DNA from 3 places in the Psychrobacillus sp. FJAT-21963 genome. Region 1 is predicted to be linked to each of the others. Evidence: riboswitches for the same ligand, from Rfam matches in the RefSeq annotation. Region 1 holds a riboswitch; each other region holds the start of a gene.

Region 1 (6,017 bases):
ATGGTGTAGCATTGGTTTCTTACGACTAATAAAAACCGGAATATCATATTGAGCAAAAATAGTTTCTATTAGTCCCTCATAAGTTTCCGAATCTCTATGTAGAATAGCCATCTCTTTATATCGAACATCATTTTGCTGCATGAGAACACGAATATTCCTCGCAATGGCATGAACCTCTGCTCGTCGATTTGCAGCTTCTATTACATGAAGATTTCCTTCTGTCCCTATTACTTGTGGAGGAAGCTGGTCAAAATTTGCTTCTAAATGGGCTAATTCTACCGTTTCAAAACGTTTTTGTTCTGTTTGGTGCTCTGTCGGTTCAATTTCTACATTTTCTTTGTTTGCGATATCTAACAACTTTTGACAAGTATTAGCCGGTTGGAAAAACAAGGATTGCTCATCAAGAGCATCAGCTAGTGACTCCATTGGTAAAGCAATCGTAAGACGTTTTGTTTTTTTCATCAGCTCTTGGATTATTTCTAGTTCCCTAGGAGTAAACGAAGTGAATCCATCAATATAAATTTCGGAGGTTGCGAGAAGCGAAGAATCTTTAATTTTTTGCGCTAGCAACATCAAGTATCCTTCTCCGTCAATATAGCTCGTGCCTAACTTTTGCTCCATAAGTTCAAGCAACATGACTAGGTCTGATGATTTATCAATCAATGTTTGAGGTGCTTGTACATTTTCTAAATCATTTAACACATTAGACATTGTGTCATAATTTAAACAATAACGGTTGAATTCCTTTAAAAGCACCTCAATTTGATCGGTAAATCCTCTTTTTGTAGCTGCACGGTTAAACAACTTAAATTGTTCTTTATTTTCCTCTAGTAAACTGCGAATTAGCATACGATAACCAAATCCGCTAATTTCCTCTTTTGCGATTCCACCAGTTTCTTGTAGTACTCGCCAAGCTAATCGTTTAAAAGTCGTTACTTGTGCACGTATTAACCCTGGAAGTCCTGAATCAGCTGCAAGTGAATATTCACTAGAAAAAGACATTTGGTCCGGCACTATATAAAATAATGGTTCTCCGATAGAATCCTTTTGTAATATATCAATGATTTCTTGTTGCATAAACTTTGTTTTACCCGAACCAGTTCGTCCAGTTACAATTCGTAAAGACATAAGTGCACCTTCTTTCTTTAAATAAGGCTGTAGTTGTTAATGATTTATGATGTGCTAAATAGAATGTGTTTCAAAATCTTATATTGCAGAGACACGGATTGTACGCTTGCCGCACGCTACGCATGAGCCTCCGTAGGATGAGTTGCTCCTTCGTAGCTCCCACGTCCCTTACGGGGTCTCCTTCTTCGCGCTCCTGCGGCTTGTAAGGCGCACATCTTAAAAGTTTTTTCTAAACAGTAAGAAGTAATCAGGAGCTGCATTCAAAACAATTTATTATAGAATAGACTTCGACTTTTTCAATAGGGGTCACTGGCATTCACGCCTTGCCAGCCGCATGACGTGCCGTATGAGACAGATGTATGCGCCTTGAGCATACAGCGGCTCATGCGGACGTGCGGCCAGCGTGAATGCCAATAGTTGTTGATGTATCTGTTCAAAGATTTCAATTGGTTAAAAATAATCAGTAATTATTAACAGAGTCTAAAATAATAAAAAAAATTTCTTACCGCTTAGAAAATTAAAAAAACCGAATAATCTCTTACTACTATTGTACAAAACATACAGTAGAGTGTGAAATTATTCGGAGTCAAAATTTAAAGTTGCTCTGGAAAACGGCCAATATCTTATTTTTACTTCTCCAATGACTTCTTCTTGATCTATAAATTGGAAATAACGACTATCTAAACTGGATATCCGATTATCTCCTAACACAAATAACTTGTTTGAAGGAACTTTATTACTTCCAGTCAACTCTTCTAAATCGAAGTCTTCGGTAAAATTTTCTTCCGGATTCTGATATGCAGGATAAGACGCAAGAAATTTTTCTTCTACTTTTTTATTATTTACGTACAATTTATCATTTTCATACTTGATAGTATCACCTGGTAAACCAATGACACGTTTTACATAGTCTTCTTTTTGGTCGCTATGAAAGATCACAATATCCATGCGGTCTATATCAGAAAGCTTACTCACAAATACTTTATCTTTGTCATGAAGTGTAGGCATCATTGATTCCCCGACTACTTCATAGTTCGTTAAAATGAAAGAACGAACAATAAATACTACTAAAATTCCAATGAAAATGGCCACTAACCATTCCAGCAATTCTTTTTGTGTATTACTCAAATCTTTTCTCCTTTTTATTTCGTCTTTCATCGCGAATTGATTTAAAATCTGCATCTACTTTTTTATCAATTTTTTTCTCCACAGCTTTTCCAACAAACCATAGTATAACCATTATTCCAATCATTATTGCTGTTCTTAAGGGTTGTGTAATGAGCGCTTTAATATCGGAACCAATAAAGCTTACCACTAATATCATAATTAGTTTCCCTAAGACAACTGTCCATAAATACGTATTTTTTTTCATATTAGATAGACCCGCAACTATATTCACAAGTGCGGAGGGTGTAAATGGAAAACAAATAAGTAAAAATAATGGTCCGAAACCGTTTCTCTCTACCCATAATATTAATTTTTGAATCTTTTCATGCCTTGTAATAAAACCTAAAACTCTAGCTCGTCCGTATTTTCTAATAACTAAAAATACAGTATAAGCACCTGCAACCGAACCTGCCCAAGATAATAAAAATCCAAACAAAATTCCGTAGGCAGTCACATTCGCCACGATAAAAACTACTAAAGGTAGAAACGGCAAAAATGCTTCAAGAAAAGGTAGTAATAGCCCAAATAGTGGTCCAAGTGCTCGGTAATCTTGTGTTAAATTAGATAAAGTTTCGAATGATAACCAACTTGGCATGGTAACTCTCCTCTTCTATGTATATTTATACTCTTCCCAATTTTCAACTATATAAAACTTTATAGATATAGTATAATTTGTTCACTATCATAATTGAAGGTGGTGAAATTCGACATGAATAATAATTCATTCGTAAAGGGTTTAAAAGCCGGTACGAGTATTGCTATCGGCTATTTTCCAGTTGCATTAACATTTGGTTTATTGGCAAAAACCACTGGACTTTCCATTATTGAAGCAACAGCAATGAGTATTTTTGTTTACGCCGGCGCTGCTCAGTATATGTCACTGACGCTTATAGCAAAAGGTGTTGATCCTATTTTAATCGTTTTAAATACATTTGTCGTGAACATTCGACACTTTTTAATGACGGCTGCACTCAATGAAAAGATGCATAGTGAAAAAAGATGGGTCAAAGGAATATATGCATTTGGGATTACAGATGAATCTTTTTCCGTATTAGCAACTCAAAAAGATGAAAAAATACATACTTCTTTTGCATTTGGTGTTGCGCTTATCGCATATGGTAGTTGGGTTGTATTTACAGCGGTTGGACATGTTATAGGTGCCAATCTACCAGCATTTTTACAAGCGGCCATGTCGATTGCTCTATATGCAATGTTCGTTGGTCTTCTAGTACCCTCTATGCGAGGAAACCGCAAAGTAGTCATGCTGGCCCTCATTGCAGCTATTATAAACGGATTTTTTTACTGGACAGAATTATTATCGACAGGATGGGCTATTTTAGTCGCTACCCTAGCATCCTCTATTTTTGTAGAAATTATATATGCCAATCATCAAAAGAGGACTAGACTACGAGGAAAAAACTTAGCGAAAGGAGCATAATGGAATGGAAGCATGGTATTGGTGGATGCTATTAGGAATGGCTATTGTTACCTATATTCCGCGAGCATTTCCCTTAACTTTTTTAGAAGGCAAAGAATTACCTCCTGTTGTTTCAGGAGTATTACGTAATATTCCATTTGCAGTATTAGGAGCATTAATTTTCCCAGCTATTTTATATGTTCAAGAAGGTAATCTATTATTTGGAATTATTGGAGCCATTGTGGCATTCGCACTTGCCATTATTTTTTCAAATGTAATGGTTGTAGTATTAGTAACAATTGGTGTTTTAGCTGTATATAGTCTTATCTTTTAAATACTACTTGACTGCTAGGAATAAATTACTTAATATTGGAATTAGTTCTTATAAAATTTACATAAAAATATCACTTTCTTATCGAGAGAAACTGAGGGACAGGCCCAATGACGTTTCGGCAGCAGATTCAGAATGAAAACTGTGCCAATTCCTGCAAGCAATTTATGCTTGAAAGATGAGAAAAGAAGGTTTTTCGATCATACGAAGAGCTCTCTTTTTCTTATCATACAAGATAAGATTAGGAGGGTTCTTTTTTGTTATGAATAATAAATGTAAAAGGAGCAGATATAAGTGAGTTTCCTAGTAGAAAAAAGAGACTATCTCCATAAATTAATAGAAGACAACAAGAATGTATATATTCAAATAAGTCATCAAATACATGAAAACCCTGAGATCGGAAACGAAGAATTTTTTGCTAGTTCTACGCTAATTGATTTATTAGAAAGTGCAAATTTTCAAGTCGAAAAAGGAATAGCAGGGCATGAAACGTCTTTCTATGCGATTAAGGATAGCGGTATCGAGGGACCTACTGTTGCTTTTTTAGCAGAATACGACGCTTTACCTTCAATTGGACATGCCGACGGACATAACATTATTGGTACGGCAAGTGTGGCTGCTAGCATCTCTCTAGCAGAAATGCTGAACGAAACCGGTGGAAGAATAATCGTCCTTGGTACTCCCGCAGCAGAAGGTGGATCAAAAGGAAGTTCAAAAGGAAACTTTGTAAGGCTCGGTTATCTAGAAGATGTAGATGTGGCTTTAATAATTAGCCCTTCAAGCAAAACTACTTTAAGTTGCGAAACACTTGCTCTGGAATCATTAGATTTTCATTTTATTGGACAAGCTACTCACCCAACAGCAGCTTCTAATAAAACAATAAATGCATTGGAAGCTGTCGTTCAGTTTTTCAACGGAATCCATGCGCTTCGTTCACAATTACCATCTGATATTAGCATACATGGAATTATTACACATGGAGGTGACTCACCGAACATTATCCCTTTCTTTGCCTCTGCTCGTATTCATGTCAGCGCAAAGAATTGGAAAAAAACAGAGGAAATCTCCGAAAAAGTTCGATTCCTTGCTAACGGAGCAACACTTGTAACAGGAACTTCTGTAAAAATCGAACGTTTTCAAAATGAGGTGCAAGATTTTGTAGTAAATTCAGTGTTAGATGAGGTTATTCATTCGGAATTTGAAGCTATTGGAGAAGTCGTATACACAGAAAGTAAACATTACAATGACTCTACGGATGCTGGAAATATTAGCTACGTAGTACCAACTGCAAGACCATCCATTAAAATTGGACCAGATGATTTAGTCGCCCATACAATAGAATTCCGTGAAGCTGCCAAATCTAAAGCTGCGGATGAAGCACTAATCAAGGGAGCTAAAGTCTTAGCTACAACCGGTTATCGAATATTAACAGATGCAAAACTACTTCATCAAATCAGAAAAGAATTTAATGCATCCTTAGCTCGTAAAGCAAAAGCAGATGGTATGGGCGTTTGCGATTTGAAAGATTAATATTGTAATTTATATTCTTTATCTTTCGGATTATGAAGTGTGTTTCGACAACATAAAGATTAGTCGGATATGCGTTTGCTATACAATACGCATAAGCTTCCGCTGGATGAGTTGCTCTTTTCACTACTGGAGCCTGAAAACACCAGATGAAAATAAAACAATTCAATGAAAGACAATACATTCCAAAAGAAAAAATCCACCTCTTCTTAAGAGGTGGATTTTTTCTTTTTGTCTCGACTTTTCATATGTGTTGCATACCAAAAACCTAAAGTCAACGATGCTGCATCAATAATATAAATCCACCATCTATGCGTGTAACCAGCATAGACAGAAGCGGCAAATAGAGCAACAGTCAATAATAATGCCACATAATGATTAAAGGTAACACGTGTAAAAAGAATAACAAGTAATGCTGGAGTAAAAATGGCTAATGTAACTTGAGTT
Region 2 (6,017 bases), on a different contig from region 1:
ATATGCTTTACAGTTTCAACGATTTCATCTGGATCACTTGTATTTAATAGAATAGGTATTCCACTTAAACCAACAAACTGATCTAATAACACGGCTTTCCCTTCCATTACAGGCATACCGGCTACTGAACCAATATTACCTAGACCTAAGATAGCTGTACCATCCGTAACGATAGCTACTGAGCTTCCAATGGATGTAAAATAATTTGCTTTCTCTGGATTATGTACAATTTCCATACAAACACTCGCTACACCAGGTGTATAAATTCTTTGTAAATCTCCTAATGATCGTACATCCAGCTGACTCTTCATCGCGATTTTTCCGCCTTCATGAGCTTTCAGTACATCATCAGTAACAGCATGTATCTTAACACCATTTCCAATGGCTTCAATATTAGAAATAACTTGTTGTAATTGTTCTTCCGATTTAAAAGTGATAGAAATATCACGAACAGTTGTTAAAGCACCGCTCTTTAACGTCGTAATATCACCAATATCTCCTTCTGCCATTCCAATTGCAGTTGCTACTTTTGCAAAATTACCCGGTCTAGAAGATGTTTCAACAATGAAGTTTCGTATAATATGTTGGTTTTGCATGTAAATTCTCCTTACTTTCTCTCATTCAATCATAAATTATAACATAAATATCTTTTATTCGTAATAAATATACGAAAGGTTTCATTGATTAGTATATTCCTTTGTAATAGCATCTCAACCAATTTTATATTACACTTCTAAACCCTAAAAATTCTCATTATATTACTGTTAAATTGAATTATTTATAGTCATACAATATAACCAATGGATCTTAGAACATTATTTATAAAGGCATGAGAATACTCAAAAATCTCTTCCCTTTCAGGTTCTTGATGCAAATCATGAAAGCAATTTTTCCATGACTTATATTGATACTCAGATAGCTCTTGCTTTTTAAACCACGCTGCAGTATATGTGATATCTGCAATCTTATCTCTTTCAGCAGTCATTAATAATAACGGAACATTCGGTACTGATTCCGTTGATTGTAAAATACTTTTCATAAGTAATTGGAGTTCTATGTACCAATCATTCGAAACGATCGTATGGTAAGTAGGATCATCAATAAATTGTTGATAAATATCATAGTTTCTCGTTAATTCCTTTAGCTGAATATCATGGTTAATCTTTTGTTGTACTGGTAATTTTGCCAGTGCATTTGTCCATTTAGATGGCTGTTTCTTTAATTGCAACCAAGGAGACGTTAAAATGACACCAGCATATTCTATTTGTAATTTGTGTAGCACTTTAATAAGCAGGGTTGCTCCAAGTCCATGGCCAAGAATAAAAATTGGTAAATTATAAGTAACGGCTACTTGTAAAGCAAGCGTTATATATTCTTTATATTGTTCAAAAGATTCATTATGTATTTTTTTTCCTCTTGTCTGTTCACCATGTCCTGGTAAGTCTCCCATTACAATATGACAGTTAGAACTTCTAAACTTTTCAATTAACCAAGCATATCTTCTATGATGTTCATATGCACTATGAACAATGACAATTACTGCTTTAGGTTTTTCTTCTGCTTCCCATTTCCACATGAACATCACCTCTTGTTTTGTTTTGTTTTGTACCGAATGTCTACTTCAATTATTTGATTATTTTTCTTCATTTGATAACATTAATTATATTCTATTTACATAAGGAGCGTGAGCATATTGATTTATCCATTTAAAGGCAAATATCCAACAATAGATGAATCTGCATTTATTGCTGATTATGTCACAATTACAGGCGATGTGACAATCGGACAAGAGTCTACAATTTGGTTTAATACGGTAATCAGAGGGGACGTTGCTCCTACGATTATTGGACGAAGAGTGAGTATCCAAGATTTATGTTGTTTGCATCAAAGTCCTAATAACCCTCTTGTTATTGAAGATGAAGTGACAATTGGACACCAAGTTACGTTACATAGCTGTACTATTCGAAAAGGTGCTTTGGTTGGAATGGGCTCTATTATTTTGGATGGAGCTGAGATCGGTGAAGGTGCATTTATCGGTGCTGGAAGTTTAGTAACCCAAGGTAAGAAAATTCCTCCTAATTCACTTGCCATAGGTAGTCCTGCAAAAGTTGTTCGGGAGCTATCTGAGGAAGACAAAGAAGATGTGCAACGTATTATTCGTGAATACGTAGAAAAAGGGCAGTATTATAAATCACTTCAAAAATAAAACTAATTTTCTTTAAAAAAGAGGCTATCCTATAACAGGAAGCCTCTTCTTTATTATTTCTTATAAACCAGCTTTTTGTCTTAACAAATCTGCTTTATCTGTTCTTTCCCATGGTGCATCAATGTCAGTACGACCAAAATGTCCATACGCAGCTGTTTGCTTGTAAATAGGACGACGAAGGTCTAGCATTTTAATAATACCAGCTGGACGAAGGTCAAACAATTCACGAATATGTGAAACTAATTTAGCCTCTTCTACTTTCCCAGTACCAAATGTGTCTACTGCGATTGATACAGGTTGTGCTACACCAATTGCATAGGCAAGTTGTACTTCACAACGATCTGCAAGTCCTGCTGCAACAATATTTTTTGCAACGTAACGAGCTGCATATGCTGCAGAACGGTCTACTTTTGTTGGATCTTTACCAGAGAACGCACCGCCTCCATGACGAGCATATCCACCGTAAGTATCTACAATAATTTTACGACCTGTTAAACCTGCATCCCCTTGTGGTCCACCAATTACGAAACGACCAGTTGGGTTAATGAAATATTTAGTATTTTCATCAATTAAATTAGCAGGAACAATTGGATTGATAACTACTTCTTTTAAATCTTTTTGAATTTGTTCTAACGTTACTTCTGGGTGATGCTGAGTCGAAATAACAATTGTATCTATATGAACAGGATTGTTATTTTCATCATACTCCACAGTTACTTGTGTTTTACCATCTGGACGTAAATAGTCTAAAGTTTCGTCTTTACGAACGTCTGCTAAACGACGAGCCAACTGATGAGCTAAACTAATTGGAAGTGGCATAAGTTCAGGTGTTTCATTACATGCGTAACCAAACATTAAACCTTGGTCTCCTGCTCCAATTGCTTCAATATCAGAATCTGTCATAGATCCTTCACGTGCCTCTAAAGCTTGGTCAACCCCTTGAGCAATATCAGCTGATTGCTCATCTATAGAAGTTAATACTGCAGAAGTTTCAGAGTCAAAACCATATTTTGCACGAGTATAGCCGATTTCTTTAATGGTTGAACGTACAACTTTTGGAATATCAACATAAGTGGATGTTGTAATTTCCCCTGCAACTAATACTAACCCTGTAGTCACTGTTGTTTCACAAGCAACACGTGCGTTTGGATCTTCCGTAAGAATTGCATCTAGAATTGCATCAGAAATTTGATCACAAATTTTATCTGGATGCCCTTCTGTAACTGATTCAGATGTAAATAATCTGCGTTGTGTCATAGAATATTCCTCCTATATCCTGCGAGATCTCTCTCAAGAATTGATACGGTACTCATTCCCATGTCAAGCCATTTCAAATCAAATAGATTAAACTTGAAGCCGTTTCGGACTTGGCACACAAGGATAAAGGGCGATGTTATAAAAAAAACCTCTCACTCACGTTTGATTACATGAGGAAAGGCTATTAATATCATAAGCACCTTTCACTCTTATCAATCAAGGAATCTCACCTTGTCTCAGGTTGGGCACCTTTGCAATAAAAAAATTACAGGTTGCCGGGTTTCATAGGGCCTGACCCCTCCACCAGCTCGGGATAAGAGTATCCGTTCAATTTACCATCATACGTAAGTTGTAACGAGAAGTCAATATTTATTTGTTGACAATTTATTCACAAACAAAAAATAATCAATCCATTAGTATAGACTATTAAGTTAAATGTGTTATACTAATTCACATATGAATGCTATATCCCTTTATTTTTTTAGGGAAAACAATAAAAAGGATGGTATACCAATATGAATTCAATCGATACTGTGAGTGAACTGAACGAATTGTTAGCTGGAGAGAATGTACACATTCAGTTATCAGTGCCGCAACTTGTGGAAAAAGCAACATCAAGAGGTGAGGCTGTTTTAACATCTACAGGAGCAGTGAAAGCAGAAACAGGTAAATATACAGGTCGTTCTCCACAAGATAAGTACATTGTAGATGAACCTATATCAAGAGACAAAATCGATTGGGGTCCTGTAAACCAACCAATTTCTTCTGAAATTTTCGAGTCACTCTATAAAAAAGTAACAGACTACCTTGCAACACAAGATGAACTATTTGTGTTCAAAGGATTTGCAGGTGCGGATAAGGATTCACGCATAGGAATTCAAGTAATAAATGAATATGCTTGGCACAATCTATTTGCCCATCAGTTATTCATTCGTCCTTCAGAAGAAGAACTGACAACCCATAAAACAGATTTCACAATTGTCAGTGCACCTAACTTTAAAGCAAATCCAGCAGTGGACGGTACAAAATCAGAAACATTTATTATCGTTTCAATGGAAAAACGCATTGTATTAATCGGTGGTACTGAATATGCTGGAGAAATGAAAAAATCTATATTCTCTATTATGAACTATTTACTGCCAGAAGCAAACATTTTACCTATGCACTGTTCTGCAAACGTTGGTGAAGATGGTGATGTAGCATTATTCTTTGGTCTTTCAGGAACAGGAAAAACAACACTTTCTGCAGATGCAGGACGTAAATTAATCGGTGATGACGAACACGGTTGGTCTGATAATGGAGTATTTAACATTGAAGGTGGATGCTACGCTAAATGTATCGACCTAACTCGCGAAAATGAGCCTCAAATTTTTGACGCGATTACATTTGGAACGGTTTTAGAAAACGTCGTAGTAGATGCAGAAACACGTATCGCTAATTATGCCGATAATTCTTTAACTGAGAATACACGTGCTGCTTACCCAATCCAAAATATAGAAAATATAGTAGACCCATCTGTAGCTGGTCACCCAAATACAATTATTTTCTTAACTGCTGATGCTTTCGGCGTATTGCCTCCAATCAGTAAATTAACGAAAGAACAAGCAATGTACCACTTCCTAAGTGGATTCACGTCTAAATTAGCAGGTACTGAGCGTGGAATAACTTCTCCACAACCAGCTTTCTCAACTTGCTTCGGTTCTCCATTCCTACCATTGCATGCAACTGTTTATGCTGAAATGCTTGGGAAGAAAATCGATGAACACGGTGCACAAGTATTTTTAGTAAACACTGGCTGGACTGGTGGAGAATACGGTGTTGGAAGTCGTATGAAGCTTTCTTACACACGTACAATGGTTCGTGCTGCAATTGAAGGTAAGCTAAATGAAGTAGAAACAGAAACTGACGCAGTATTTGGCTTATCAATTCCTACACAAGTAGAAGGTGTTCCTTCTGAAGTATTAGTACCACGTAATGCATGGGAAGATAAAGCTGCATACGACCAAAAAGCTAGCGAGCTTGCTCAAGCGTTCCGTGAAAACTTTAAAAAGTTTGGAACTGTATCGGAAGATATCACGCTAAAAGGTGGACCTTTAGCATAATAAAAAAGTGCAAAGCTGCTTAATGTAGTTTTCCAAAGAATAAAGAGGATGTCCCATTCATATGGTGACATCCTCTTTTTTAGTCTGCATAATCATCATAATAATGCGTTATAACCGAAGGAGAAAAGATGGATATAAAATTCTTCGCCTCTTCTTCGTCTACCTTATACAATATGATTTCTGATCCATAATGACTTATCTCTAACCGTTCATCACCGTCTATGTGAAAGAACATAGCAAACCATTTCAAACCGCCATTTACATCAATTGAATGACTTCTCAAAAAGAGTCGATTATCCTCATTCAGATTAATTGTTAATACCTTCATTAATCCTTCATCCATTACCGAAATAGCTCTGGCACTTAGTTCTTCAATCGCAGCTAATTCTTCTTTCCAACAATGAATGACAACTTCCTGGAAATCCGAAGTATAATTATCCCAAAGATCTGTC
Region 3 (6,017 bases), on a different contig from region 1:
GAAGTGAAGTGAGTGTTGTTGAAGCAGAAGCACGGCATATTTTAGCTAAGTTTATGTTTTATGGTCCTGATGTCTTTAAACGAGTTGGGGATTTAAGTGGAGGAGAACGTATGCGTCTTCGTCTTGCTCAACTAATGCACCAAGATATAAATTTGTTGATATTAGATGAACCAACAAACCATTTAGATATTGAATCGAGAGAAGTATTGGAAGATGCTCTAGAAGATTTTCAAGGAACTATTCTATGCGTTTCTCATGATCGATACTTTTTAAATAAGTTATTTCATCGTACAGTTTGGCTCGATTCAGGAAATATGACAACTTTTGAAGGGCCTTATAATTGGGCTCGAGGGAAATGGAACGAGCTACTAGTAAAACAGGAGTCAATCAACACAGCAGAATACGTTGAAAAGGTAAGAACTTATAAAAGTAGAGATAAAAAAGAAAAATCAACAGAAGAACAAATTTTAGAATTGGAAAACGTACTAAGTAAACTAAAGAAAGAAAAGGATATTCAGAAGGACTGGAATGATTATGAAAAATTATTATTGTCGATTGACGAGAAGGAACAAAAACTTGAAAAATTAATAGAGATCTGGTTGGAGAGACAAGAATGAAAATATTCATGATTATCAAGTCCGCTTAACTCCAAATAAATGTGTGATAGTTCCTATAAAATTAATAATTTAATATTAACTTTCTCGTTTTTAGCCGATATAATCAGAAAGATATACTATGTCCTAGTTTTTGAAATAGTAAATTTATCCTTATTAAGGCGATTATATCTTTAAAAAAACAGAAAGTAGATGAAATATGAAAATTTCTATCAAATGGAAAATTATTATTACTGTAATGATTTTAATTGTAATTAGTATGTCTGCATTAAGTTTCATAAGTACTTTTACGATTAAAGACAAAACGGAAGAAAGTTTAACTGATCAAAGTCATGTATTAGTGAACGAAATGTCCTCTTCCATTCAAAATTATCTCAGTGTCTATGAAAAGGGTATTATACAAATATCCACTACAAAGGAAGTGGTGGATTTTCAAACGGAATCTAGTATTTCAGATGCAATCATTGCTTCACAGCTAGAGAAACAATTAGATTCTAAATTTACTGAGTTTACAACGTTGTACGACGCGGTTGCTTCCGTTTACTATGCATTACCGAACAAGCATATTGAAATAATACCTGAAGCTGATTTAGGGAAAGATTTCGACGCAACAACTAGAGATTGGTATAAAAATGCGGTAGCCAATAAAGATGATTTTAGTTGGTCCAAACCTTATTTAGATGCTGCAACGGGAGAATATGCAATTTCTGGTGCAAAAGCAGTACTTAAGAATGGTCAAGTTGTTGGAGTTGTCGGCATTGATATATTACTTTCGAAGTTAACAGAAACAATTTCATCTAATGAGTTAGGATTTGAAGGTTTTCCGATTATCGTGGAGAACGACGGCACAGCAATTGTCCATCCTACCATGTTTGGTGAAAATTTGTCCGAATATGCTTATATTAATAAAATATTTTCTAGTTCTTTAAATGAAGGAGTAGTCACAGATACTTCCGAAGGACTTTCAACGGTTACTGTATTTACGACAATACCTGATTTGAACTGGAAGCTAGGTGCAGTATACGAGCAAGAAAAAGTTAATCAAACAGCTGATAGTATTCGAAATCTCATTTTATTTATTACTGCTGCTATATTAGTGCTGATGTTTATTGTGCTATATTACACTACCCATCACACTTTAAAACCGATAGATCAATTAAAAAAACTAATGGATTCGGTTGCAGAAGGAGATTTGACTGTTCACGCGAACGTAAAGTCATCCGATGAAATTGGACAATTAGCTAAAAATTTCAATAAAATGACTGAGAGCATGCATGAAATTATTCAAGTAGTAAAAGAATCTGCAAGTAATGTTCAAGTAAGTTCTGAAAGTCTTAGTGCAGTTGCAGAGGAAACAACTGCATCATCAGAACAAGTATCCGTAGCTGTGGGTGAAATAGCTGAAGGTGCTTCAAAATCTGCTGAAGATGCGGAAGAAGTAACAGATAGCTCTTCACATTTAAGTAATCAAATTAATTTAATTAATGAAAAATCGCTTGTAATGACTGATATTGCTACGAAAGCAAATAAAATGAATGCAAATGGCCAAAAACAAATGAGTGAACTTAAATCATCCTTTAACAATTGGGAGTCCAATTTAAAGTCTATGTCTGATGTAGTCGATACTTTAGAAAACAAAGTAAAAGCCATTGGAGGGGTTATGGAAACCATCATGGAGATTTCTGCTCAAACAAATCTACTTGCATTAAATGCAAGTATAGAAGCAGCAAGAGCTGGTGAGCATGGAAAAGGTTTTGCGGTAGTAGCAGAGGAAGTAAGAAAGCTTGCTGAGCAATCAGCCAGAGCGACTGAAGATGTTAAAAAGACTATTACTGAATTACAGAAAGAATCAGTTTTAGTAAGCCAACAAATGACTGAAACTAGGGAAACTTTCCGTATACAAGGGGCAGTAGTTACTGATACGGAAATAACATTTAGTGAAATCTCAAATTTAATGGAGAATATGCAATCCTCTATTGATGAGGTTTCCAACGAAATTAACCAAGTTTTTAAATACAAAGAACAAGTAGTTGAAACGATTCAAATGATGGCAGCGACTTCTCAACAAACTGCTGCTGCATGCGAGGAAGTTAGTGCATCTTCAGATGAACAGCTTCGGGCAATCCAATCCGTTGCAGATGCTTCTGAAACATTAACAGAACTTAGCGATAAATTAGCAGAAGCAGTGAATCGTTTTAAAGTATAATATTCCATTGCTTAAATGTTCAGAAAATGATAGTATATAAAATAATGTAGTAGAATAACAAATAATATACTCTTATCAAGAGAAGCAGAGGGAAATGGCCCTGTGAAGCTTCAGCAACCTCTGACACATGTCAGAAAGGTGCTAACTCCTACAAGATATCAATCTTGAAAGATAAGAACTGAGAGCATTTGCTTACCCTCTTTTCTTATTTATTAGAAGAGAGGGTTTTTATTTTTACGGAAAAGAGGAGAAATGTATGCCAATTAAGATTCCCAAACAATTGCCAGCAGCTGAATTGCTGAAGAAAGAAAAGATTTTTATCATGGACGAGGAGCGCGCAATTGCTCAGGATATCCGTCCTCTAAACATAATTATATTAAATCTAATGCCAGAAAAAGAAAAAACGGAATTACAACTACTAAGACTATTAGGTAATACACCATTACAAGTGAATGTTACATTTATGAATACTGCTACACATGAATCCAAAAATGTTAGTAAAACGCATCTAGACACTTTCTATACTACTTTTGAAGAGATTAAACTTCGCAAATATGATGGGATGATTATTACTGGAGCACCAATTGAACATTTGAATTTTGAAGATGTAAATTATTGGAGTGAGATGACAGAAATAATGGATTGGTCGAAAACAAACGTCACTTCTGTCTTACATATATGTTGGGGTGCACAAGCTGCACTTTATCATCATTATGGAATTGGTAAATTTGAATTGTCTAAGAAATGCTTTGGTGTATTTTCTCACCGTTTATCCGATCCAACTGTGAATTTAGTCCGTGGTTTCAATGACGAGTTTTATGCGCCCGTTTCTCGTTATACTTCTGTTTCATATGATGAAATAATAACTGATTCCAGACTTAATCTGCTTTCAAATTCTGAAGATGCAGGGGTATTCCTTGTAATATCAAATGACGAAAAGCATATCATGATTACTGGTCATTTAGAATATGATGCAACAACTTTAGCGGAAGAATATGCTCGGGATGTGAATAAAGGTATTGAAATCGATGTTCCTGAAAATTATTTTCCTAATAATGATCCTTCGACACAACCATTAAATTCTTGGCGTTCGCATACTCATTTATTGTTTTCTAATTGGTTAAATTATTATGTCTATCAAGAAACGCCATACGAATGGGAATAATTCAGAAGAGGCTGAGAAAGATTTTTCTTTCGTTCAGCCTCTTGTTCTATTTATTTAATGAAATATTTGGTCAATTCTATCTATTTCTTGTTTAGTTAATTGAACATCTACAGTTTTCAAATTATCTATAACTTGTTCAGGTTTTTTAGCCCCTGGAATAATAACATCAATATTTTCTTTCGTTAAATACCATGCAAGCACAATATTAGAAACACCTACATTTTTATCATTAGCAATTTGGCGAAGCTGCTCTACCTTATCTAAGTTGTTAATATATGTTTCTCCTTGGAATAACGGATTTTTTGTGAGACCTTCTCTAAAAGTACTGCCTTTATCATACTTACCTGTTAATAAGCCCGAAGCAAGCGGAAAATAAGGAATAAAGGAAATATTACGTTCATTTGTATATGGAAGCAAATCCTTTTCTGCATCGCGTTTTAATAAATTATATCCAGATTGAAGAACTTCAATATAACCATCTTGGTTACCTTCTTTTAACTGTTCTAAAGTAAAGTTGGATACTCCAATTGCACGGATTTTTCCTTCATCCTTTAAACGTTGAAGAGTACCAACTGCTTCAGCTTTTGGTGTGTTTTCATCGGGAAAATGAATATAGAATAAATCAATATAGTCCGTTTGAAGTCGTTTTAAACTGTTTTCCACAGTTTCTCTTAAAAATGCAGGTGAGTTGTCAATGACTACTGTTTCACCGGTCATTTTATGAGCGCCCTTAGTAGCAAGAATTATTTCACTACGTTTCTTCGTTTCTTTTAATACTTCCCCAATTAACTCTTCTGATCTTCCGATGCCGTAAATAAAGGCAGTATCTAGAAAACTAATTCCATGATTAAGTGCTGTATGCATAATGTCTTTTCCGGTTTCATCATTTAAATTCGGAAATAAATTATGGCCACCAACTGCATTTGTTCCAAGTCCAACGGGATTTACAAATAATCCGGTTTTACCAATTTCTACTTTTTTACTCATAGTAGTAAAAACAACTCCTCTTCTATATATTCTAGTATAATATTACCAATAATGACCTTTTACTCAAAGAATTTTGGTTTATTAAAAGAAATGGGGAAGGAGATTCATAATATTTATTGAACTATGTTTTAAAGGAGATGATTAGATTGTCAAATTCAACTAATTTTCATGCTGACTTTATTCGAAATATACGGTCAAAATTGGAGGAATTGAAAAGTGATACAAAGAAAGCGATCATGCAAATGGAGGAAGAATCCATTTTTTGGTCACCAAACGAACAATCAAATAGTGTAGATGTACTGGTGAAGCATATGAGTGGAAACTTAATTTCTCGTTGGACAGACTTTTTATCAACTGATGGAGAAAAAAAAGACAGAGATCGTGATAGTGAATTCGAAAGTACGATAGAATCACGGGAAGAGTTGCTTAAAGTGTGGGAAAATGGGTGTAATGCATTTTTCAAAGCGATAGACAGTATAGAAGAAAAACACTTACTTCAAACTATTTATATTCGCAATAAACCACATACTGTTTTGGAAGCAATCATTCGGAGTATTACACATATTTCAATTCATGTGGGACAGGTAATATATATAGCCAAACAAGTTACACCAGAAGACAAGTGGACTACTTTGTCGATACCTAAAAGAAAGGATAAGAAGTAATGAATTCAAATTTTACTTATATTCATAGTTCTCCACAAATTTTAGATGAGAATAAAAAATATCCAGCATTATTTTTATTGCATGGAATGGGAAGTAATGAAAACGATTTGGTTGGACTCGTTTCTAACTTAAAGGAGAAATGCCATATATTTAGTATACGTGGGCCAATTTCTCAATCACCTGGATATGCCTTTTTCACGATAGAGGGTCTCGGAAAACCTCATCGTGCAGTCTTTGATCAGGTAGTACAAGATCTTCAGTCATTTATCGAAGAAATAACTAATAATCATTCGATTGATTCAAATAAGCTCTTCCTTCTTGGTTTTAGCCAAGGTGCTATATTGACTCAATCATTAGCATTAGTAATGGGTGATAAAATA

What was found. A riboswitch is a leader RNA that binds a small molecule or an ion and turns the genes downstream of it on or off. The one in region 1 is predicted to bind S-adenosylmethionine.
Region 2: another riboswitch for S-adenosylmethionine. It lies ahead of metK (methionine adenosyltransferase); the one in region 1 lies ahead of AN959_RS01185 (M20 family metallopeptidase).
Region 3: another riboswitch for S-adenosylmethionine. It lies ahead of metA (homoserine O-succinyltransferase); the one in region 1 lies ahead of AN959_RS01185 (M20 family metallopeptidase).

What each region holds. Positions count from the first base shown of each region.
Region 1 covers NZ_LJIY01000001.1:243,318-249,334, forward strand. The annotation lists gene addB (helicase-exonuclease AddAB subunit AddB) at 1-1,128, opposite strand, end outside; gene lepB (signal peptidase I) at 1,705-2,256, opposite strand; gene AN959_RS01170 (TVP38/TMEM64 family protein) at 2,249-2,890, opposite strand; gene AN959_RS01175 (AzlC family ABC transporter permease) at 3,005-3,733, shown strand; gene AN959_RS01180 (AzlD domain-containing protein) at 3,738-4,046, shown strand; SAM riboswitch class I at 4,122-4,228, shown strand; gene AN959_RS01185 (M20 family metallopeptidase) at 4,338-5,573, shown strand; gene AN959_RS01190 (CsbA family protein) at 5,780-6,017, opposite strand, start outside.
Region 2 covers NZ_LJIY01000014.1:14,829-20,845, reverse strand. The annotation lists gene AN959_RS18370 (NAD-dependent malic enzyme) at 1-596, opposite strand, end outside; gene AN959_RS18365 (alpha/beta hydrolase) at 785-1,576, opposite strand; gene AN959_RS18360 (gamma carbonic anhydrase family protein) at 1,694-2,206, shown strand; gene metK (methionine adenosyltransferase) at 2,267-3,463, opposite strand; SAM riboswitch class I at 3,670-3,783, opposite strand; gene pckA (phosphoenolpyruvate carboxykinase (ATP)) at 3,979-5,565, shown strand; gene AN959_RS18345 (hypothetical protein) at 5,645-6,017, opposite strand, start outside.
Region 3 covers NZ_LJIY01000002.1:483,679-489,695, forward strand. The annotation lists gene abc-f (ribosomal protection-like ABC-F family protein) at 1-617, shown strand, start outside; gene AN959_RS08235 (methyl-accepting chemotaxis protein) at 814-2,820, shown strand; SAM riboswitch class I at 2,890-2,998, shown strand; gene metA (homoserine O-succinyltransferase) at 3,077-3,985, shown strand; gene AN959_RS08245 (aldo/keto reductase) at 4,040-4,972, opposite strand; gene AN959_RS08250 (DUF1572 family protein) at 5,119-5,637, shown strand; gene AN959_RS08255 (alpha/beta hydrolase) at 5,637-6,017, shown strand, end outside.